Regions from separate parts of the Phyllobacterium sp. MT110 genome, predicted to be linked through region 3. Evidence: predicted binding sites of a transcription regulator. Region 3 holds the regulator's gene; each other region holds the start of a gene.

Region 1 (7,773 bases), 110 kb from region 3:
TCCGCAATGAAGCCGGTGGACAGCCGCCCTTCCCGCCAACGCGGATGCTGCATCAGCGCCGCCAGGAACGGGATGTTGTGCTCGATGCCGTCGACCACGAAGGTATCGAGCGCATCGGCCATGGCGTCGATGGCTTCCAGCCGGGTCGGCGCCCAGGTGCAGAGCTTTGCCACCATGGGGTCGTAGAACATCGAAATTTCCGAGCCTTCCGTCACACCGGTATCGTTGCGGATGATGGTCTTGCCGACCGGGCCTTCGCTTGGCGGGCGGTAACGGGTCAGGCGGCCGATCGACGGCAGGAAATTGCGGTAGGGATCTTCGGCATAGAGGCGGCTTTCGATGGCCCAGCCGTTCAGCTTGACGTCCGACTGTTTCAGCGCGAGCTTTTCGCCCGCCGCCACGCGGATCATCTGCTCGACCAGATCGATGCCGGTGATCAGTTCGGTCACCGGATGTTCGACCTGCAGACGGGTGTTCATCTCGAGGAAATAGAAGTTGCGGTGCTTGTCGACAATGAACTCGACCGTACCGGCGCTTTGGTAATCCACCGCCTTGGCCAGGGCCACGGCCTGTTCGCCCATGGCCTTGCGGGTGGCCTCGTCGAGGAATGGCGACGGGGCTTCCTCAACCACCTTCTGGTTGCGGCGCTGCACGGAGCACTCGCGCTCACCGAGATAGATGCAATTGCCAAAACTGTCGCCCAGCACCTGGATTTCGATGTGGCGCGGCTCGACCACGAATTTTTCGATGAAAACCCGGTCATCCCCGAAGGAATTGCGCGCTTCCGAGGTGGCGCGTTCAAAGCCGTCGCGCACTTCGCTCTCGTCCCAGGCGATGCGCATGCCCTTGCCGCCGCCGCCGGCGGAGGCCTTGATCATCACGGGATAACCGATTTCACCGGCGATCTTTTCCGCATGCGCCGCATCGGTGATGATGTCGAGAAAACCCGGAACCGTATTCACCTTGGCGGCATTGGCGAATTTCTTCGATTCGATCTTGTCGCCCATGGCGATGATCGCCCTGGGTTTCGGCCCGATGAAGACGATGCCCTGCTTCTCCAGCGCTTCGCAGAAGGAGGCGCGCTCGGACAGGAAGCCATAGCCGGGATGAACGGCCTCAGCCCCGGTCGCCTTGCAGGCGGCAATGATCTTGTCGGCGACGAGATAGCTCTCGGAGGCCGCCGCCGGACCGATATGCACCGCCTCGTCGGCCATATCGACATGAACCGCATCGCGATCCGCGTCGGAATAGACCGCCACCGTGGCGATACCCATTTTCCTTGCCGACTTGATCACGCGGCAGGCAATTTCCCCACGGTTGGCAATCAGGATTTTCTTGAACACTTTTATGGACCTCCCGCACAAAATGCGCCTCTGGTTCTATTGCCAATGGCTGATTTGCTCAACTGCTATTGTCAGTGCTTGCATGGAAAGCAGACCGGTTAATTGAAAGCGGGCTCCGGCGTTTTCTGCTTTTTCCCCTCGCGCCAGACCACATAGGCACCCGAGGCAATGATGATGGCGATGCCCAGCCATTTCGACGCGGTCGGAAACTCCTGGAATACGAACAGGCCGATGATGACGGCCATGACGATTTCCAGATACTGGAACGGCGCCAGCAGTGACGCCGGCGCAAGGCGCGAAGCCTGCACCACGAGGAGATGCCCGCCCGTGGCGATCGCGCCGATGGCAAACAAAAGGAACCAGGACATGCCGGTTGCGGGCGTGCCCAGCGTCATGTCGCTGACGCCGAAGGCGGCGCCGAGGAACAGCGCGACGATCACCGTCACCGTACCGCCGATGCCGGCATAGAGCTGCATGACCAGCGGCGTGTCGTGCACGCCCAGGCGGCGATTGAGAACGAGATAGACCGCAAATAGCGCCGCCGTACCCAGCGGCAGCAGCGAAACCCAGCCGAACAGCTCCCAGCTCGGCTGGATGACGATCAGCGTCCCGATGAACCCGACCGCAACGGCAATGCGCCGGCGCCAGCCGACGGTTTCCTTCAGCACCACAGCCGAGAGCAGCGTCAGCATCAGCGGCTCGACGAAAAACACCGCCATCGCGTCGGCAAGCGGCATGTATTTGACGGCGGCAAAGAAGCACAGGCTGCCGATGCCCATCAGAAAACCGCGCAGCAGGTTGCCCCAGAGGTTGTGCGGCTTGAGCGAGCGCATGCCGGTCAGCGCCACGATGATCAGCATGGTCAGGATCGTCTGGACAACGAAGCGTGACAACGTCACCGTGGCCGGCGGCAGGCTGTCCACGGTCGACAGCCATTTGGCGATGGCATCCATCATCGGCAGGATAAACATCGCACCGGCCATCGTTCCGACGCCCCTCATTTGCGGCGAGGTTGTGTTTTCCATGGTGCGGCCTTTCCGGGACAAATGGCTCAGGTGGGGCCCCAGCCATATCGGCTCTGCGGAAAAATGCAATCATCCGCATAATGCAAAATGGAAGCAGAATGCCGCCGGATTTGACTTTTCTGCTTCCAAATGGTGCAAAAGCTTTCGTCTACACTTTAAAAACAAGAAAAAGATGGAGAAAGCCATGAATTTCATCTCCAACATCATCACCGCCATGCCCGACACGGACACGCTGGGCGGCCGCCTTTCCCGCGCGCGCGACGCCAAGTCGATGACGGTGGCGCAGCTCGCGGTGCGTGTCGGCGTCAAGCCGGAAACCATCGCGGCCTGGGAATCCGACCGGTCGGAGCCCGGTGTCCACCGCCTGTTCATGCTGGCCGGATCGCTCGGGGTCACGCAGACCTGGCTCATACACGGGGTCGGACAATCGCCCGACGAGAGCGACACGGCGGACGAAAACCGCCTGCTGAAAAGCCAGATCGCCAATCTCAAGGCTCTGCACCAGGAGCTGGGCGAGCGGATCGAAGAGCTCGAAAAAGCCGTCTCGCGCCTCAAAGCCGCTTGAAACTTGGGTTTTAACCGCATAGTTCTGTGGTGAACCCCGGAACAGATCACGAACGCCCATCGCGTTTCCCGGCGAAGCATGTCAAGATTGCCGGTGATTCGCAGCCCCTGTAGCATTGGCCAAAATACGATATGGATGACAATAACGACCTCTTTTCAGCGGTAGTCAAAACAGCCCGGGAACGCCAGGCAGCGGTGGACCAGACCAGGGTCGAACCCGCCGCGACGCCGGTGGCACCGCCTGTGAAAATCGCGCCGGTTGCGGCCGCGAAGGCCCCGGCACGGGCCGCCCCCGACAGCAGCGGCGGCTACAATGCGGCGCAGATCCAGGTTCTCGATGGTCTCGAACCCGTTCGCCGCCGTCCGGGCATGTATATCGGCGGCACCGACGAGCGGGCGATGCACCATCTCTTTGCCGAAGTCATCGACAACTCGATGGATGAGGCGGTTGCCGGGCACGCCAACTTCATCGATATCGAACTGGACGAGAACGGCTATCTCTCGGTCACCGACAATGGCCGCGGCATCCCGGTCGATCCGCATCCCGATCCCAAGCAGCTCGGCAAATCCGCGCTCGAAGTCATCATGACCACCCTGCATGCTGGCGGCAAATTCGATTCCGACGTCTACGAAACTTCCGGCGGTCTGCACGGCGTCGGCATATCGGTGGTGAACGCCCTGTCCGATCACGTGGAAGTGGAAGTGGCCCGCAACCGGCGCCTCTACCGCCAGCGCTTCTCGCGCGGCCATCCGCTCGGACCGATCGAGGATGTCGGCGAGGTGCACAACCGTCGCGGCACGCGCGTGACCTTCCATCCGGACCCGGAGATTTTCGGCCAGGGCGCCAAGTTCGATCCGGCCCGGCTTTTCAAGATGGCCCGGTCAAAGGCCTATCTCTTCGGCGGCGTGGAAATCCGCTGGAACTGCGCGCCATCCCTGCTCGACCCGAAGGACCCGACGCCTGACAAGGCGGTGTTTCACTTCCCCGGCGGGTTGAAGGACTATCTGGCGGCCTCGCTCGGCAAGGATTTTCAGGTCACGCGCGACATGTTCGCGGGCAGGACGGAAAAGTCCGGCGGGCACGGCGCGCTGGAATGGGCGGTTGCCTGGTATGGCGGCGACGGCTTTGTCCATTCCTACTGCAACACGATTCCCACGGGCGAAGGCGGCACGCATGAGGCGGGCCTGCGCATCGCCCTCACCCGCGGCCTGAAGGCCTATGCGGAACTGACCGGCAACAAGCGCGCGTCGATCATCACCACCGATGACGTGATGATCTCGTCGGCGGCCATGCTGTCGGTGTTCATCCGCGAGCCGGAATTCGTCGGCCAGACCAAGGACAAGCTTGCCACGGTCGAAGCGCAGCGCATTGTCGAAAATGCCATCCGCGATCCATTCGATCATTGGCTTGCCGCCTCGCCGCAGGAAGCGTCGAAGCTGCTGGACTGGGTGGTGGAGCGTGCCGACGAGCGCGTCAAGCGCCGCCAGGAAAAGGAAGTCAACCGCAAGTCGGCGGTGCGCAAGCTGCGCCTGCCGGGCAAGCTGGCCGACTGTACCCAGACGGGTGCGCTCGGCGCCGAACTCTTCATCGTCGAGGGTGATTCCGCCGGCGGCTCGGCCAAGCAGGCGCGGGACCGCGCCACGCAGGCGGTGCTGCCGCTGCGCGGCAAGATTCTCAACGTCGTCAGCGCCGGGCGGGAAAAGATGACGGCCAACCAGCAGATCGGCGACCTGATCCAGGCGCTCGGCTGCGGCACGCGGTCAAAATACCGCGACGAGGATTTGCGCTACGACCGCATTATCATCATGACCGATGCCGACGTCGACGGTGCGCACATCGCTTCGCTGCTGATCACCTTCTTCTATCAGGAAATGCCGGAACTCATCCGCAACGGCCACCTGTTCCTCGGCGTGCCGCCGCTCTACCGCATCGCCCAGGGAGGCAAGGTCGCCTATGCCCGCGATGACGCGCACAAGGATGAACTGATGCGCACCCTGTTCACCGGCAAGGGCAAGATCGAAATCGGACGGTTCAAGGGCCTCGGCGAAATGCGCGCCGACCAGCTCAAGGAAACCACGATGGACCGCAAGAAGCGCACGCTTTTGCGGGTGCAGATCGACGAGGAGTGGATCGAGGAAACAAAACTCGCGGTCGATGATCTGATGGGCACGAAACCGGAAGCCCGCTTCCGCTTCATCCAGGACCGCGCCGCGTTCGTGGAAGAGCTGGACATCTGATATTCAGCGATGAAACCTGTTTCAAATGGCGGTGCTTTGCATCGCCATTTTGTTTTGGGCAAGCGCTCAATGGCTTTCACCCCCCTCTGTCCTGCCGGACATCTCCCCCACAAGGGGGGAGATCAGCTTTCACAGCTGTTTCAGCTAATCTTCAAGGATGAAAGTTGACCGAGATGATTGATGCCGATGCGATCTCCCCCCTTGTGGGGGAGATGGGCGGCAGGACAGGGGGGGGTGAAAAGTATTTGGGCTGAAACTTATCCACCACATCCCAAGCCGAGATATTCTCATCCCTGTCCTTTCCGGCGGGAATGCTTCCGGAAACCTTCGAAAGTCGGGAAAGGACCGGCACTTCATCCCGCAGGGAAAACCTGCGGGATGAGGAGGTTGCGCTGAGGCTGTGCGCGTTTCCGATGAGGAAACAAGGCAGAACAGGCAAGACCTGAAATCGCCGGGGCGGGTGGTCCCAGGATCGCAAGCATAGCATACCACATACCCCAAGACCCGCGTTCCAGGGACCGCCCGTCTTTCCTCTTTTGCAATGGCCAGATGCGATCGCGGGCGTGGCAAGGCAATGCCGCGCCCGGCGCATGCAAAGGGCGCCGTTTCCGGCGCCCTTGATACGAAGACAGGTTGATTAGATGTGCAGCGCGTGGCCCAACGCCTTGAGCGCGGCTTCCTGAAACCCCTCGCCCTGCGTCGGATGCGCATGGATGGTTCCGGCGATGTCTTCCAGGCGCGCGCCCATTTCCATGGCCAGCGCAAACGAAGCCGACAGTTCGGAGACGCCATGGCCGACGGCCTGAATGCCGAGGATGAGATGATTGCTGGCGGCAGCCACCACCCGGACAAAGCCCTCCTCGCCTTCCTTGGTCATGGCGCGGCCATTGGCGGCAAAGGGAAACATCCCGATCTTGACCTCATGCCCGGCCTGCTTGGCATCATCCGGCGACAAGCCCACCGTGACGATTTCCGGATCGGTGAAGCAGACGGCGGCAATGGCCCGCTTGTCCCAGCTGCGGTTTTCGCCTGCAACGATCTCGGCCACCATCTCGCCCTGCGCCATGGCGCGGTGCGCCAGCATGGGTTCGCCGGTGACATCGCCGATGGCATAGACGCCGCGCATCGAGGTGCGGCACTTGTCATCAATGCGGACAAAGCGGCCATCCATGTCAATGTCGATCTCTTCAAGACCCCAGCCCGACGTGACCGGCTTGCGCCCGACCGTCACCAGGATCTTGTCGGCGGCAATGCGCTCGTCCTTGCCGTCGGCAGTTTCGATCAACAGCGCATCGCCCTTGCTGCTGACCCCCTTGGCCTTGGCGCCGGTGAGGACGGTGATGCCGAGCGTGTTCAGGTGCTTGACCACCGGGCGCGTCAGCTCCGCGTCATATTGCGGCAGAACTTTTGACTGGGCTTCGACAACCGTGACCTTGGAGCCAAGCTTGGCATAGGCCGTGCCGAGCTCGAGCCCGATATAGCCGCCGCCGACCACGACGAGCTTTTCCGGGACGTCCGGCAGCGACAGCGCTTCGGTGGAGGAAATGACATTGCCGCCGAACGGCAGCGACGGCACTTCGACCGGCGCCGAACCCGTGGCGATAACGACGTTTTCGGCGCGGATGATCTGCAGGCCGGTCAAGGTTTCCACCTCGATGGTCTTGCCGTCGCGGAAGCGGGCCTTGCCGGTGACGATCTTGACGTTCGCCTTCTTCAGCAGGCCGGCAACGCCGTTGTTGAGGCGGCTGACGATGCCGTCCTTCCAGGCGATTGTTTTGGTGAAATCGATGGCCGGTTCGGCAACCGAGATGCCGAGAGGCGTCTGCCGTGCGGCGAAATGCGCGACCTTGGCAAATTCATCGGCCGCGTGGATCAGCGCCTTGGACGGAATGCAGCCGACCAGCAGGCAGGTGCCGCCTACCTTCGCCGCTTCGACGATCACCGTATCGACATTGAGCTGTCCGGCGCGGATGGCGCAGACATAGCCGCCGGGGCCAGCGCCGATGACCAGCAGCTTGCAGGAAATATCTTTCATCGGATCACCCCTCCACGAATATCAGCGCTGGCGTTTCGAGCAGCGTCTTGATCCGCTGAATGAAGACTGCGGCGTCCCAACCGTCGATCACGCGGTGATCGAAGCTTGAGGACAGGTTCATCATCTTGCGCGGAATGAAGGCCGCGCCATCCCATACCGGCCGGGTCATCATCTTGTTGACGCCGATGATGGCGACTTCCGGATAATTGATCACGGGCGTCGTGACGATACCGCCCATGCTGCCCAGCGAGGTGATGGTGATGGTCGAACCGGTCAGTTGCTCGCGCGTTGCCGTGCCGGTCTTGGCCGCTTCGGCCAGAAGATTGACTTCCGCGGCGCAGCCCCAGAGATCGCGCGCTTCCGCGTGCTTGACCACGGGAACCACGAGGCCGGACGGCGTCTGCGCCGCGATACCGATATGCACGCCGCCATGCTGGTGGATGATATTGGCATCATCGTCATAAAGGGCATTCAGCTGCGGCTGTTCAGCAATGGCTTTCACCATGGCGCGCATCAGGAACGGCAGCAGCGTCAGCTTCGGCTGGTCGGCACGCTTCTTGCCGTTGAG
Region 2 (7,773 bases), 180 kb from region 3:
TGGCCGACATGGATGTAGCCAAGGCCGACTTTTGCCAGCGTCTGCAGTTTGTCGCGCACGGCGGGAACGGCAGCGAAGAACTCCGCGCCTTCCTCGACCGTCATGTCGAGCACATCGGCAATCGATTTGCCCTTGAACAGCACTTCCAGTGTTTCGCGGTTGTAGCGCTTGCCGTGGCACACGTCACAGGTGACATAGACATCGGGCAGGAAGTGCATCTCGATCTTGATCACGCCATCGCCCTGGCAGGCCTCGCAGCGGCCGCCCTTGACGTTGAACGAGAACCGGCCCGGCTGATAGCCGCGCGCCTTGGCCTCGGGCAGACCGGCAAACCAGTCGCGGATCGGGGTGAAGGCGCCGGTATAGGTAGCCGGATTGGAACGCGGCGTGCGGCCGATTGGCGACTGGTCGATATCGATGACCTTGTCGAGGAATTCCAGGCCGTCGATCCGGTCGTGGTCTGCCGGTTGCTCGCGCGACCCCATGATGCGGCGCGACGCCGACTTGAACAGGGTTTCGATCAGGAAGGTGGATTTGCCGCCGCCGGAAACACCGGTCACGGCCGTAAACGTGCCAAGCGGAATTTCCGCCGACACATTCTTCAGGTTGTTGCCGCGCGCGCCGACAATCTTGATGCGCTTCTTGTTCAGCTTGCGCCGTTCGGACGGCACGGCGACCTCGATGGCGCCGGACAGATATTTGCCGGTCAGCGACTTCGGGCTTGCCATGATATCGGCTGGCGTCCCGGAAGCGATGATTTCACCGCCATGGATACCGGCAGCCGGCCCGATATCGACGACATAGTCGGCGGTGAGGATCGCGTCCTCGTCGTGTTCGACCACGATCACCGTGTTGCCGAGATCGCGCAGATGCCGTAACGTCTTCAGAAGCTGCTCGTTATCGCGCTGATGCAGGCCGATGGACGGCTCATCCAGGACGTAGAGCACGCCGGTCAACCCGGAGCCGATCTGCGACGCCAGCCGGATGCGCTGGCTCTCGCCGCCCGACAGCGTGCCGGAATTGCGCGACAGGGCGAGGTAATCCAAGCCGACATCGTTCAAAAAGCGCAGGCGCTCGCGGATTTCCTTGAGGATGCGCGCCGCGATTTCCGTCTGCTTGTCGTTGAAACTCTTGTCGATGTCACTGAACCAGGCATCCGCATGCCGGATCGACTTTTCCGTGATCTGGCCGATATGCAGGCCGCCGATCTTCACCGCCAGCGCTTCCGGCTTCAGGCGATAGCCGCCGCAGGCCGGGCAGGGCGTGCCGGACATGAAGCGCTCGATTTCCTCGCGCGACCAGGCCGAATCCGTTTCCTTCCAGCGGCGCTCCAGATTGGGAATGACACCTTCGAAGGGCTTTGTCGTCTTGTAGGAGCGCAAGCCGTCATCATAGGAAAAATGCACCTCGCGGCTGCCGGTGCCGTATAGAATGGCCTTTTGCGCGTCTTCATTGATGTCGCGCCAGCGGTCGCCCAGCTTGAAGCCGTAGCTGCTGCCCAGGGCGTCCAATGTCTGGTTGTAATAGGGCGAGCTCGACTTCGACCACGGGGCAATGGCGCCATTCTTCAGCGTCAGGCTTTCATCAGGCACGATCAGGTTGGGATCGATGGCCTTCTGGGTGCCGAGACCATCGCAGGTCGGACAGGCGCCGAACGGATTGTTGAACGAGAACAGGCGCGGTTCGATTTCGGCAATGGTGAAGCCGGAAACCGGGCAGGCAAACTTTTCCGAGAACATCAAACGCTCGTGCGTCTCGTTCTTGGATTTGTTGGCGGATTCCCCGGACGTCTCGTCGGCGGGCAGCGGCTTGTCGGCGAACTCCGCCAGGGCGATGCCGTCGGCGAGTTTGAGCGCGGTTTCAAGGCTGTCCGCCAGACGTGCGGAGATGTCCGGGCGGACGACGACGCGGTCGACGACCACATCGATGTCGTGCTTGTATTTCTTGTCGAGGGCCGGAACGTCGGCGATCTCGTAGAATATCCCGTCGACCTTCACGCGCTGGAAGCCGCGCTTCTGCAGATCGGCCAGTTCCTTGCGGTATTCGCCCTTGCGGCCGCGCACGATGGGAGCGAGGATGAACAGGCGGGTGCCTTCATCCTGTGCCAGAACACGGTCCACCATCTGGCTGACGGTCTGGCTTTCAATCGGCAGGCCGGTTGCCGGTGAATAGGGGATGCCGACGCGCGCATAGAGCAGGCGCAGATAATCGTAGATTTCCGTGACGGTGCCGACGGTGGAGCGCGGGTTGCGGCTCGTCGTCTTCTGCTCGATGGAGATGGCCGGAGACAGGCCGTCGATCTGGTCAACATCGGGCTTCTGCATCATCTCCAGAAACTGCCGGGCATAGGCCGACAGGCTCTCGACATAACGCCGCTGGCCTTCCGCATAGATGGTATCGAAGGCAAGCGAAGATTTGCCCGATCCCGACAGGCCCGTCATGACAATCAGCTTGTCGCGCGGCAGATCGAGGTCGATGTTCTTCAAATTGTGTTCGCGGGCACCACGAATGGATATAAATTTCTGATCGCTCATGACTGTCACGCCGTTATGGGGGAGGAACTGGCTCGCTGGCCGGAGTCTTTCCCTTATTTAGAAAGTTTCCAGCAGATTGCGAGGCCGTACCTGGGTTGGAATCACCATAGCCATGTTGACATCCATAGAGCAAGTGATAGAACAAAAAAAGAACAAATATTGCGGGCAGGGTAAAACCGGCGTAAAATCCGGGAGTTCCATGCCTGACAAGCCAGACTGATACGGGATAAGGGCAGTGAACGGATAGGTGCGCGTGCAAGCCTACTGACAGATTTGTCAGGAGAGTGTCAGTTGCCACTGAATTGTCAGGAGGTTGGCGGCATTGAAGGTCGAGGCGAGCAGTATTTTGTGGATAGAGCCAGACAGTTGCCCGCGCAATGAGCGGCTTCTGTATGATGGCGCCAAATCGAAAAGCTAATTTTGTGGAGTATTTTTATGGCTGGCAGTGTCAACAAGGTAATTTTGGTCGGTAATCTTGGCGCTGATCCGGAAGTCCGGCGTCTCGGTTCAGGCGATCCGGTGGTCAATCTGCGCATTGCCACCTCGGAAAGCTGGCGCGACAAGAACAGCGGCGAGCGCAAGGAAAAGACCGAATGGCACAGCGTCGTCATTTTCAACGACAACCTGGCCAAGGTGGCTGAACAGTACCTCAAGAAGGGCATGAAGGTTTATCTGGAAGGCGCGCTGCAGACCCGCAAGTGGCAGGACCAGACCGGCAATGACCGCTATTCGACGGAAATCGTCCTGCAGAAATTCCGTGGTGAATTACAGATGCTCGATTCACGTGGCGAGGGTGCCGGTTCTGGCGGCGGCCGCTCGTTCGACAATTCGAGCCGGGGCCAGGTCTCCGACAATGGCGATTATGGTTCGGATTTCGGCCGTTCCAGCGCTTCGCCGTCCAGCGGCGGCAGCAATGCAGGTGGCAATTTCTCGCGTGACCTCGACGACGAGATCCCGTTCTGAGCCTGTTCTGTAAGCCTTTACCGGTTTGATCATGCTTGTTGATCTGGGCGTGTATGCCGGATTGTTCGCGGCCGCTTTTGCGGCCGCAACCATTTTGCCGATGCAGTCGGAGGCGTTGCTTGCCGGACTGCTGCTCTCGCATTCCTATCCAGCCGTCGCATTGATCGCCGTTGCCAGCGTGGGCAATGTCCTCGGCTCGGTGGTCAATTGGCTGCTCGGGCGCGGGATCGATCAGTTCCGCCACAGCAAATGGTTCCCGGCGAGCGAGGCGCAGCTCGACCGTGCCACGGGCTGGTACCAGCGCTATGGCAAGTGGACCCTGCTGTTGAGCTGGGCACCCGTGATCGGCGATCCGCTGACGCTGATTGCCGGGGTGTTGCGCGAGCCGCTCTGGAGTTTTGTGCTCTTGGTCTCCATTGCCAAGACTGTGCGGTATCTCGTTGTATTCGCACTTGTATCCGGCTGGTAGCGCCGGTGCTAGGGGTGCATCCTGGCGCCCTTGGTGATCTTGTCGACGATCTTCTTCTCCGCGTGCAGCGCAATGCCGACAACCCTCGCATCATCCGGTGCAAACCGGGCAAACACGGCGCGATTGGCCTGATCATATCCGGTTGAAAACATCTCCTCGATATACAGGCAGGATTTGACCTCGCGTTCGAGCGAGCGGCGGTGGATGGCCGACAGGGTTGCCTGATCCGCCGTGAGCACGATCATCGGCTGGATGGGCAAGGGATGATAATGATGGCCGGCCCGATCCATATAGGGGGCGCCGATCAATCCGGGGGACTGGGCGACAACGCCGCTTGCCAGGAACGACGAAACGTTGAGTTTCTGCCATGTCGCAAGATCGTCACGCACGACAATTGTAATTTTCGTATCAAACACCAAATCTAGGTCTCCATTCATGGATCGAGTCTGCCGGATGCCGGGTGAAAATCTAAAAGAGGAAGTGCTGCGCGGTCTTGGACGTTTGTGCGAGCGTCCGGCGCACGATGCCATCCTGTCGGCGCCATCCAATCCGGGTGTCGAGCGCATGGAAGCGCGCTTCACCGGCGATGCCTTCGAACCGCACCGGCACGATACCTATGCCATCGGCGTAACGCTGCACGGCGTTCAGACATTCCGCTATCGCGGGGAAAAGCGGCAAAGCCTTCCCGGCAACATCATGGTCCTGCATCCCGACGAGGTGCATGATGGCGGGGCAGGCACCGAGGACGGCCTGCGTTACCGGATGATCTATCTCGAGCCGGCGCTGGCCATCGCGGCGCTTGGCGGCAATCATGGTGCGCTGCCTTTCGTGCGGGAGCCGGTCTTTTCCGATGCGCCGCTTGTCTCGGCCATATCCGCCGCGTTCGGCAATCCCGATGCGGAAATGGATGAACTGCTGGTAGATGACATCGTATCGCGGCTGACGCTGGGATTGGCGCGCCACGCGAAGCAGCCGTTGAAACCGATGGGCAGACCTGCAGTGCGGCAGGCGGGCATGGCCCGCGACTATCTTGCGGACAATGCCCTGCGGCTGGTGCGCTCGCGGGAGCTGGAGGCCGTCAGCGGCCTTGACCGTTATGCGCTGTCGCGGCACTTCCGCGCCCTCTATGCCACGAGCCCGCATCGCTTCCTGCTGATGCGCCGCCTGCAGCGCGCGAAGGATCTGATGAAACTGGGCGTACCACTGGCGGAAATCGCGGTGGAAACCGGATTCACCGACCAAAGCCATCTCAACCGGCAGTTCAAGAAAGCTTATGGCATCACGCCAGGCCGGTGGGCCGCGTTGACCACCGCAAGCCGTGATGTTTGACCTTTCCACCCGAGGTCTGATACGTGTTGTGCAGTGCACAAGGAGCCTGTCATGACAGACACCGCAACGCCCCTCAACACCCCGCACCGGGTGGTCATCGTCGGAGCCGGATTCGGCGGGCTGGAAGCCGCCAATTCCCTGCGCAATGCGGATGTCGCCGTCACCGTGGTCGACCAGCGCAATCACCATCTTTTCCAGCCGCTGCTCTATCAGGTCGCCACATCGACGCTGGCGACCTCGGAAATTGCCTGGCCTATCCGGCATCTCCTGCGCAAATACAGCAATATCAAGACATTGCTTGGAACTGTTGAAAGCGTGGATACGGCTGCATGCACCATTTCGACCGCCGATGGCGAGGTCATCCCCTATGACACGCTGGTGCTGGCGACAGGAGCCCGCCATGCCTATTTCGGCCATGACGACTGGGAGCCCTTTGCGCCGGGATTGAAGACGCTTGAAGATGCCACGACGATCCGCAGGCGTATTCTGACCGCCTTTGAAAAGGCCGAACGCGAGCCCGATCCGGCGCGCCGGGCGGCATTGCTGACCTTCGTCATCATCGGCGCCGGGCCGACGGGTGTGGAAATCGCCGGAACGATTGCCGATCTGGCAAGGGATACGCTGAAAGGTGAATTCCGGGTGATTGATCCCGCCACGGCGCGGGTGATCCTGATCGAAGGCGGGGAGCGCGTGCTTGGCGCCTTCGCGCCTGACCTTTCCGCCTATGCGCAGCGGGCGCTCGAAAAGCTCGGCGTGCAGGTGCATCTGGGCAATCCGGTGACAAGCTGCACCGCGGATGGCGTGGAATATGCCGGGCAATTTGTCGGCGCGGCGACGATCATCTGGGCCGCGGGTGTCCAAGCCTCTCCGGCGGCAAAATGGCTCGACGTACCAGCGGACCGGGCAGGGCGTGTTGCCGTCAACGACGATCTGACCGCTCCGGGGCATCCGGATATCTTTGTCATCGGCGATACGGCAACGGTCAAAAATGGCGGCAAGGGCATGGTTCCCGGCATTGCGCCAGCTGCCAAGCAGCAGGGAATCCATGTGGCAAAAACCATCAGGGCGCGATTGGCCGGCGATGCCGCGCCAAAGCCTTTCCGCTATCGCCATGCGGGCGATCTTGCAACGATCGGCAAGCGCGCGGCGGTGACGGATTTCGGCTGGATCAAGCTCAAGGGCTATGTCGCCTGGTGGCTATGGGGACTTGCCCATATCTACTTCCTCATCGGCGTGCGCAACCGTCTCGCCGTGGCCATGAGCTGGCTGTGGATTTCCGTCAGCGGCACGCGCAGCGCCCGCCTGATCACGCAGAAGGATGCCGCGGAGGAAGATCACCTGAAATGATTCATGTCGTGATGAAGGTCTTGATGCCGTCCGCCACGAATTGCACTGCCAATGCCGCCAGGATGACCCCCAGAAGGCGTGTCAGGATCGAGCGGCCTGTTTCACCCAGAAAGCGGTCGACGCGCTCAGCGAGGAAAAACACGACATAGGATGCGGCGATGCAGATCAGGATGATGCCGATCAGCGCCAGCCGCGATGTCGGCTCGGACAAGGTGCCGGCCAGCAGGATGGTCGCGGAGATAGCGCCGGGGCCGGCGATCAGCGGAATGGCGAGCGGAAAGGCGGCGATGTTACGGATATGATCCTTGGTGATGGCAACGGTGGCGCTCTTCTCGTGCCGCTCCTGGCGTTTTTCGAAAATCATCTCGAAGGCGATCCAGAACAGGAGCAGGCCGCCGGCAATGCGGAAGGCGCCGATGGTGATGCCGAACAGCGCCAGGATCTGTGCGCCCGCTATGGCGAAGATCGTCAGCACGACAAAGGCGGTGATGCTGGCGCGCAGGGCAACCTGGCCGCGCTCCTTGCGATTCATGCCCCTGGTCAGCGCCAGAAACAGCGGCGCCAGTCCCGGTGGATCGATCGTCACCATGAGGGTAACGAGCGCATTGAGCAGGGTGTCATAAAGCGCCACGATTTTGCTTTTCTTCTCTGATTGAAGCTGAGCCAGAGTAGCGGATTCGGGGTTAAGCGTCGATAAAGTTGGGATTTTGCAACCAAGTTTTTCACCGATTGAAATGAACTGTTGTATCCTATTGAAAACAAAGGGTTTTCATCTGTGTACTGTGGTGCCACCGGTTGGCTTTTACGTTGAAAAGCCGCTATAAGATGAAGATTGATTCTATACGAAAGATGAGTGCCTCGTGTCTGAACTAACCCCACCATCCGGCCCAGAAGACGATAAACCAGGCGGAAATTTCGGCATTGAGCCAATTTCCATTATCGAGGAGATGCAAAGCTCCTATCTCTCCTATGCCATGAGCGTGATTGTCAGCCGCGCACTGCCTGACGTGCGTGATGGTCTGAAGCCGGTGCACCGGCGTATCCTGCATGCGATGAACGAAATGGGCCTATCCTGGAACAGATCCTACCGTAAATCCGCCGGTGTGGTCGGTGAGGTCATGGGTAAATACC
Region 3 (7,773 bases):
GCGCCTTCCGGCAGGCGGCATCACACCTGATCGATCTCGGCCACCGGCATATCGCGATGATTGACGGGCTGAAGGGCCACACGTTTTCCGAACACCGCGAAATGGGTTATCGCGAAGCATTGCTCGAGCGCGGCATTGCCGTTGATCCGCGCTTCATCGTGCATGAGCGTTTTTCCGATGAAACCGGTTTCCATGAGGCGCAGCGGCTCTTGTCCTATACGCCGCATCCGACCGCCATTCTCGCCGGCTCGATGATGACGGCGCTCGGCATTTTCCGCGCCATCCGTTCAAAGGGCTATGAACTGGGCAAGGAAGTTTCGGTGATCGCCCATGACGACGTGTTCCCCTATCTCAATGCCAGCAACATGGTCCCCGCCATGACCACCACCCGGTCGTCGATCCGCTCCGCCGGGTCGCGTATCGCCGAACTGCTGGTGCGGGTCCTCGACGGCGAGCCGGTCGAAAACATCCATGAGATATGGCCGGTCGAACTCATCCTGCGCCAATCGAGCGGTCCGCCCGTCGCCCCGCGCCGGTGAGTGCCTAGCCCAATTCGAAGGTTGTGATGCCAAAAATCCGGTCGAGCGGCAATTCGGGCGCCGGTCCGCGATACATGCGTGCGGTTTCGAACACCGGCGCCAGACCGTACCGGTCGCAAAGGCGCCGCGCGGCCCCATTGGTCCCGGGAATATCCAGAAAGACCTGCGCATCCCCGACTTTTGCTGAGAGCGATTGAAACAGCCGGTCGGCGATCTCTTCGGTTTCGGCAAACAAGGGACCGATTTTGCACCCCTCGCGGCATGCGCGCACGACGCCATACCCTGCGATTTTTCCGTCGACAATACAGGCCAGGCCGTGGCGGGAGCCGGACGGGCCAAGCCAGGCACGGATAAACGATTCCCGTGGTTCGGGATTGAATTGACGGTCATAGGCGGCGACGGCGCCGATCCATTGCGCATCGATGGCGACGATATCGCCGCTGACGGGTGCCTTGCAGCCGGGTGCGCCGCCATAACGGTAATTCGCATGGGCATAGACAAACCCCGACTTCCGATAGTTCTCCTGCTGGGCAACGACACCATCAAGGCCGACGGTCTGTCCGGCAAATCCGCTCAGCACGTCCTGCCAGAGCGACCAGCCGAAACCCAGACCGCGCGATTGCGGACGCACCATGTAGAAACCGAGAAAGCCGTAGTCTCGCGCATAGCGGACCAGCGAGACCGCTGCCGTCAGTTCACCATTCACCTCAAGCACGTGATAGCCCTTGGGGTCCGCGGCCCAGAATGCATCCGCATCGTCCAAACCGGGGTTCCAGCCCTCGGCAGCTGCCCAGTCAATGATCGCGCCAAGGTCCCGGCGCTCGGCGATTCGGATGAAAGCTGTCATGATATTGTGTTATCCAACTGGAAACCGACGGAACAGTACCCTGAACGGGCGCATTTCTGCCCGCACATGCTTCGTAACCAAGCTTCCAGCATTGCCGCAACGGAATATTAAGCACTTGTAGAACAATGCTGGAACAGATAGTGTTTGTTCTGGTTTTGTTTTTCCGATTCCCTGCTAAAGGATCGCCAATGCTCACGCGTAAACAACATGAACTTCTTCTCTTCATTCATGAGCGTCTGAAGGAGACGGGCATTCCGCCATCCTTCGACGAAATGAAGGATGCGCTGGATCTGGCCTCCAAATCCGGCATTCACCGGCTGATCACTGCGCTGGAAGAGCGCGGCTTCATTCGCCGGCTTGCGAACAGGGCACGCGCGCTGGAAGTCCTGCGCCTGCCGGACTCCATCGCACCCGGCCTCAACAGCCAGAGAAAGTTCGAGCCGAGTGTCATCGAGGGCAGTCTCGGACGCAATGTTGCGCCGCCGAAGCCGCAGCCGCGCGCCTCCAACGACATGGACATGCCTGCCAATGTCAGCATTCCGGTCATGGGCCGGATTGCCGCCGGTGTGCCGATTTCCGCCATCCAGAACCAGACGCACATGCTGAGCCTTCCGCCAGACATGATCGGCAGCGGCGAACATTATGCGCTTGAGGTCAAGGGCGACTCGATGATCGAAGCGGGCATTTTCGACGGCGATACCGTTGTCATCAAGCGTGGCGACACCGCAAGCCCCGGCGAAATCATCGTGGCACTGGTCGATGACGAGGAAGCCACCCTCAAGCGGTTTCGCCGCAAGGGTGCCTCGATTGCCCTGGAAGCCGCCAATCCTGCCTACGAAACGCGGATTTTCGGACCGGACCGCGTTCGGGTGCAGGGCAAGCTTGTCGGCCTGATCCGCCGTTACTGACCGGCCGCCGCGTCCCGTTCGGCATTGTCCGGGACGCCTTCGGTCGCGTGGGCCTTGCGTGAATGCTCCGGCCGGTTGCGCGCCGCATTGGAGTGGATGCGGTACTTGTTCCAGGGGCGGTCCGGCGGACCGATCGCCCAGGTCAAACGGGCCGACTGCACTCTTTGCTCCAGCGCTTCTCCGGCTTTCGATTGATCCGTCAGGTCACCCTGCCCTTGCCCGCCGGAACCGAACCGGATTTCCGCAGCACCGTTCAAGGCGAGATCACGGCGCGTGATCACCATCGGGCCCGGAACGGGGCAACCGGTTTCCGCGCCGGCAAAGGCCAGCACGACAATATTCCCCTCGCTGCAGGCGGCGTTCCTTTGCGCGGGATCATCCGTATAGGCAATGATGAGACCGCCCGGTTCGCGCGCCAGACAGAGCTTTCCGGCGCATTCGAAGACACCCTCCGCTGCCTCTTTGCCGATCCCCGCCGGTTTGACGATCTGTTCCAGCCCAAAGCCCTGCCGCCAGTTGTTCAACGTGAAGGCGCCGCCCTGCGGGCGATTGATCATCAATACCGTGCCATTGCGCACACCGGCCAGCCGGCCATCCTCCGACAGGACGAGATCCGGCGGCGCTGTGCGTGCCATGATCAGGACGGCCGCAGCAAACAGCGGCAGGCTGCACAGACGCAACCATGACGTCGTGAGAAGCAGGATCACAAGCGCTAAGCTCATCAGGATCAGGCTCGGCTGCGGCATCGGACCGAGATTGCCCGAGGGCGAGAGTGCGGCAACGTGATGGGCAATGAACACCACCAGCTCGATGCCGCGCTCCATGACGGCGAACGGCAGGAAATCCAGATCGAACGGCATCAGCAACAGCGCCAGTACGGCGAAGGGCATGACCAGAACCGAGACCACGGGCAAGCCAAATGCGTTGCCGATCAGCCCGAGCGGTGCGGTATTGTTGAAATGATAGGCGGCAAAGATCGCGCTGGCCGAACCGGCGACCAGGGATGTCAGAGCAATGTCGCTGATGTGATCGCCGATCTTGCCGGGCAGTTGCAGCAACAGGCCGCTGCGGGAGGCACGCCGGGTATTGCGGCCGGCCCTGCGCGGCGACCACCAGCCGTAAAATGCGATCAGTGCTGCGGTGGCCGAGTACGACATCTGGAAGCTTGGCCCCATCACCTCGTGCGGCGCGATGGTAATGGTTACCAAGGCGGCCAGGGCAACATTGCGCAGCGACAGCGCCGCCCGGTCCACGGTCATGGCGACAAGCATGACTGCCAGCATGACAAAGCTGCGCTGGGCCGCCACGTCGATCCCCGAGAGCAGCAGATAGAAGGCCGACGCCAGCAGCGCCGCGCATGCCGAAAATTTCTTGATGGGATAGCGCGCGGCAAAGTCCGGAAAGAAAGCCATGCATGCGCGCAGCGAGCCGATGACGATCCCGGCCACGAGCGCCATGTGCAATCCCGAAATGGAGAGGATATGCGACAGGCCGCTCAGCCGCATGGCGTTGTTGGTGGCCTCGCCGATGCCATCGCGCTGGCCGGTGATGAGCGATGCGGCGATGGCACCGGCTTCTCCCAGTATATGACCGAGGATACGATCGGTGAGTGCCTGGCGCATCGCAGCGACGGCAAACAGCGTTCTGGTTGTCAAATCGGCCGGTTCCGGCAGAGAGGCTGCTTCCGGCCTTCCAAGAAAGAAGCCGCTGCCGCCGATGCCCCTGTAGTAATTGTGGAAGGCAAAGTCGTAATTGCCGGATCGCACGGGACCGGATGGCGGGCGCAGATGCGCCAGACCGCGCAACCCGCTGCCTATGGCAGCTTGAGGTGGCAAGGCGCGGGCCGACACAACCAGCCTTGCCGGGGCATAGCGCAGCTGCGGGCGCTCTGTCGCCACGACATCCACCGTCACGCGCCAGCCGCCCCGGTCGGCGCGGTTGATCGCGACGATGCGGCCGGTCAGCCGCGTGGTGACGGCGGAGCCAAGCATCGGTGTATCCAGCCGCAGCGTTTCCAGCTTGGCGCAGAGCATGCCCATGACAACCAGCACGGCGGCGGAAAGGCACATCCCCGTCAGATGCCGCTCACGTGCCAGGAGTTTGAACCCGGCAAGCGCGGTCAATCCAAAGAGGATGGCGCTCAGCCGCGGTTCCACTGGTAAGCCGAAATAGACGATGGCGCCGCTGCCGGCAAAAACCGGAACGAACAGAAAAAGACTGCCGCGATCATAATCCTGCGCGCATGCCCGGGAAACGGCCGGGAGCAAATCCTGCCCCAACCCCATGCGCCGGCGCAGCGCTATGGACAGACTCACGCCTCGCCGGGTGACGGCAATATTTTGGGATATTTGGGTCGCAAGACCCGGCTCATCGTCCGCCGGACGATCAAAAAACTGCCGTTCACTCGTTTGTGTACTGGTGCCGGGCCCCTGCATTTGCCTCCAATTCTGCCAATGCACTTGCACGACAGCGCTCCTATGCTACATCAACGCCAGATCAAATCGATTGGATGTTAGGCTAATGGCCGAGACGTCTGTTGGAGTCCTTATGTCGTCACCTGTTGTTACCCGTTTTGCACCCTCCCCGACCGGATACCTCCATATTGGCGGTGCCCGCACGGCCCTGTTCAACTGGCTCTATGCCAAGCATACGGGCGGCAAGATGCTGCTGCGCATCGAAGACACGGACCGGGAACGCTCCTCGGAAGCGGCTGTCACGGCCATTCTCGATGGCCTGAAGTGGCTGGGCCTCGATTGGGATGGCGATGCGGTGTCGCAATACGAGCGCGCGCCCCGTCACCGGGAAGTGGCCGAAGAGCTGGTCGCCAAGGGCAAGGCCTATTACTGCTATGCCTCGCCGGCAGAGCTTGAGGAAATGCGCGAAAAAGCCCGCGCCGAGGGCCGCCCGCCGCGCTATGACGGCCGCTGGCGCGATCGCGATCCGAAGGAAGCCCCAGCGGGCGTCAAGCCGGTTATCCGCATCAAGGCACCGCAGGACGGCGAAACCCTGGTGCGCGACCTCGTACAGGGCGATGTACGCTTTCCCAACAAGGATCTCGATGATTTCATCATCCTGCGCTCTGATGGCAATCCGACCTACATGCACGCGGTTGTCGTCGATGACCATGACATGGGCGTCACCCACATCATCCGTGGTGACGATCACCTGACCAATGCCGCGCGCCAGGCTATCATCTATGATGCGATGGGCTGGGATATCCCTGTGATGGGTCATATTCCGCTGATCCACGGTGCGGATGGGGCCAAGCTGTCTAAGCGTCACGGTGCGCTTGGCGTCGAAGCCTATCGCGCCATGGGCTATCTGCCTGCCGCCCTGCGCAACTATCTCGTCCGCCTCGGCTGGAGCCATGGCGATGACGAGATCATGTCCGATGCGCAGATGATCGAGTGGTTCGAGATTTCCGACATCAATCGCGGTGCATCGCGTTTCGATTTCCAGAAGCTTGAAGCGATCAACGGCCACTACATGCGGTTCTCCGCCGATGCCGACCTGGTCAAGGCGATGATCGACATCCTGCCGGAGATCGAAGGCGGCGCCGACATTCTGTCGCGGCTGAATGACCGGACCCGTCAGCAATTGCTGGCGGCAATGCCCGGCCTGAAGGAACGCGCCAAGACGCTGGTCGAACTGGCGGACAGTGCGAAATACCTGTTTGCGCAACGCCCGTTGGCATTGGATGAAAAGGCAGCTGGCCTGTTGAATGAAGAGGGCCTGGGTGTGCTTTCCGGTGTTCTTCCAGCGCTGTCGGCCGTCAATGACTGGACTGCCGAAGCATTGGATGCGGCCGTGCGGGTTCATGCGGAAAATACCGGCCTGAAGCTGGGTAAAATTGCCCAGCCCTTGCGCGCCGCGCTGACGGGAAGAGCAACATCTCCGGGGGTTTTCGACGTGCTGGCGGTGCTTGGCCGCGAGGAGTCACTGGGGCGTATCGAAGACCGGATAAAAGGTTAATCCGCAGCCTCGACGGTGCATTTTTGCATTGCAACATTATGCCGTTCGGCTACGGTGACGTGCCTGAGAAAATCAGGATAAAGACCTTGCAAAGAGGTCAAGGCTTTGGGCCAGTGTGCTGAACGCAGAGGTCAGAAAATAACCTGCCTGGAAGGAACATCCTGTTTCAAAGGCATACTGGAATATGAAGTAACTCGTGTGCTTTCACTTCCGAAGTTCGACGAGAGTCTACTGCTCAAGCAGCGAACTTCGGAATGGTACACGGGATGTCAGCGGGAGCTGAAGCAAGAAAGGAACGGCAATGTCTGAGAATAGCGTCAACATCGATCTGAATGGTCACGAGTTTGCGTTACCGATTAAAAAAGGCACCATCGGACCTGATGTCGTGGACATTGGAACACTCTACAAGAACACGGGTGCATTCACCTACGATCCGGGTTTTACATCCACAGCCTCCTGCGAGTCGCAGATCACCTATATCGACGGTGACGAAGGCATTCTGCTGCATCGCGGCTATCCGATCGAACAACTCGCCGAAAAGGGCGACTTCCTCGAAACCTGCTATCTCCTGCTTTACGGCGAACTGCCGACAAAGAGCCAGAAGCATGATTTCGACTATCGCGTGACGCACCACACCATGGTGCACGAACAGATGTCGCGCTTCTTCAGCGGCTTCCGCCGTGACGCCCATCCCATGGCGGTCATGGTCGGCTGCGTTGGCGCCCTGTCCGCCTTCTATCACGACTCGACCGATATTTCCGATCCGCATCAGCGCATGGTTGCATCCATCCGCATGATCGCCAAGATCCCGACCCTGGCTGCGATGGCTTACAAGTATCACATCGGTCAGCCCTTCGTTTACCCGAAGAACAATCTCGATTTCGCCACCAACTTCCTGCACATGTGCTTTGCCGTGCCGTGCGAAGACTACGTCCCCAATCCGGTTCTTGCCCGCGCAATGGACCGGATTTTCATTTTGCACGCTGATCACGAGCAGAATGCCTCGACGTCGACGGTGCGTCTTGCCGGTTCGTCCGGTGCCAATCCGTTCGCCTGTATCGCTGCCGGCATTGCCTGCCTCTGGGGCCCTGCCCATGGCGGCGCCAATGAGGCCGCGCTCAACATGCTCGGCGAAATCGGTACGGTTGACCGCATTCCGGAATTCATCAACCGCGCCAAGGACAAGAACGATCCGTTCCGCCTGATGGGCTTTGGCCACCGCGTCTACAAGAACTACGATCCGCGCGCCAAGATCATGCAGCAGACCACCAAGGAAGTTCTCGCCGAACTCGGCATCAAGGACGATCCGCTGCTCGACGTCGCCATGGAGCTGGAGCGCATTGCCCTGACCGATGAATATTTCATCGAGAAGAAGCTCTATCCGAACGTCGATTTCTATTCCGGCATCACCTTGAAGGCGCTCGGCTTCCCCACCACCATGTTCACCGTGCTGTTCGCCGTTGCCCGGACGGTTGGCTGGATTGCCCAGTGGAAGGAAATGATCGAA

Evidence for each region. The regulator LexA, encoded in region 3, represses DNA repair genes until DNA is damaged. The targets are predictions, from matches to a motif close to TGTTCNNNNTGTGTTCNG.
Region 1: a site for LexA is predicted at 2,971-2,988, ahead of parE (DNA topoisomerase IV subunit B). Genes of this name have one in related genera too.
Region 2: a site for LexA is predicted at 2,672-2,689, ahead of uvrA (excinuclease ABC subunit UvrA). Genes of this name have one in related genera too.

The regions. Positions count from the first base shown of each region.
Region 1 is NZ_JBXAFE010000001.1:896,273-904,045, reverse strand. It holds gene AC1Q5O_RS04790 (acetyl-CoA carboxylase biotin carboxylase subunit) at 1-1,343, opposite strand, end outside; gene AC1Q5O_RS04785 (DMT family transporter) at 1,442-2,368, opposite strand; gene AC1Q5O_RS04780 (helix-turn-helix domain-containing protein) at 2,553-2,933, shown strand; gene parE (DNA topoisomerase IV subunit B) at 3,065-5,170, shown strand; gene lpdA (dihydrolipoyl dehydrogenase) at 5,808-7,205, opposite strand; gene AC1Q5O_RS04765 (dihydrolipoamide acetyltransferase family protein) at 7,210-7,773, opposite strand, start outside.
Region 2 is NZ_JBXAFE010000001.1:1,182,011-1,189,783, reverse strand. It holds gene uvrA (excinuclease ABC subunit UvrA) at 1-2,534, opposite strand, end outside; gene AC1Q5O_RS06210 (single-stranded DNA-binding protein) at 2,970-3,497, shown strand; gene AC1Q5O_RS06205 (YqaA family protein) at 3,529-3,966, shown strand; gene AC1Q5O_RS06200 (DUF2000 family protein) at 3,975-4,382, opposite strand; gene AC1Q5O_RS06195 (AraC family transcriptional regulator) at 4,402-5,295, shown strand; gene AC1Q5O_RS06190 (NAD(P)/FAD-dependent oxidoreductase) at 5,347-6,642, shown strand; gene AC1Q5O_RS06185 (MarC family protein) at 6,644-7,273, opposite strand; gene gyrA (DNA gyrase subunit A) at 7,590-7,773, shown strand, end outside.
Region 3 is NZ_JBXAFE010000001.1:1,002,567-1,010,339, reverse strand. It holds gene AC1Q5O_RS05260 (substrate-binding domain-containing protein) at 1-539, shown strand, start outside; gene AC1Q5O_RS05255 (GNAT family N-acetyltransferase) at 544-1,386, opposite strand; gene lexA (transcriptional repressor LexA) at 1,575-2,294, shown strand; gene AC1Q5O_RS05245 (ComEC/Rec2 family competence protein) at 2,288-4,609, opposite strand; gene gltX (glutamate--tRNA ligase) at 4,842-6,266, shown strand; gene gltA (citrate synthase) at 6,568-7,773, shown strand, end outside.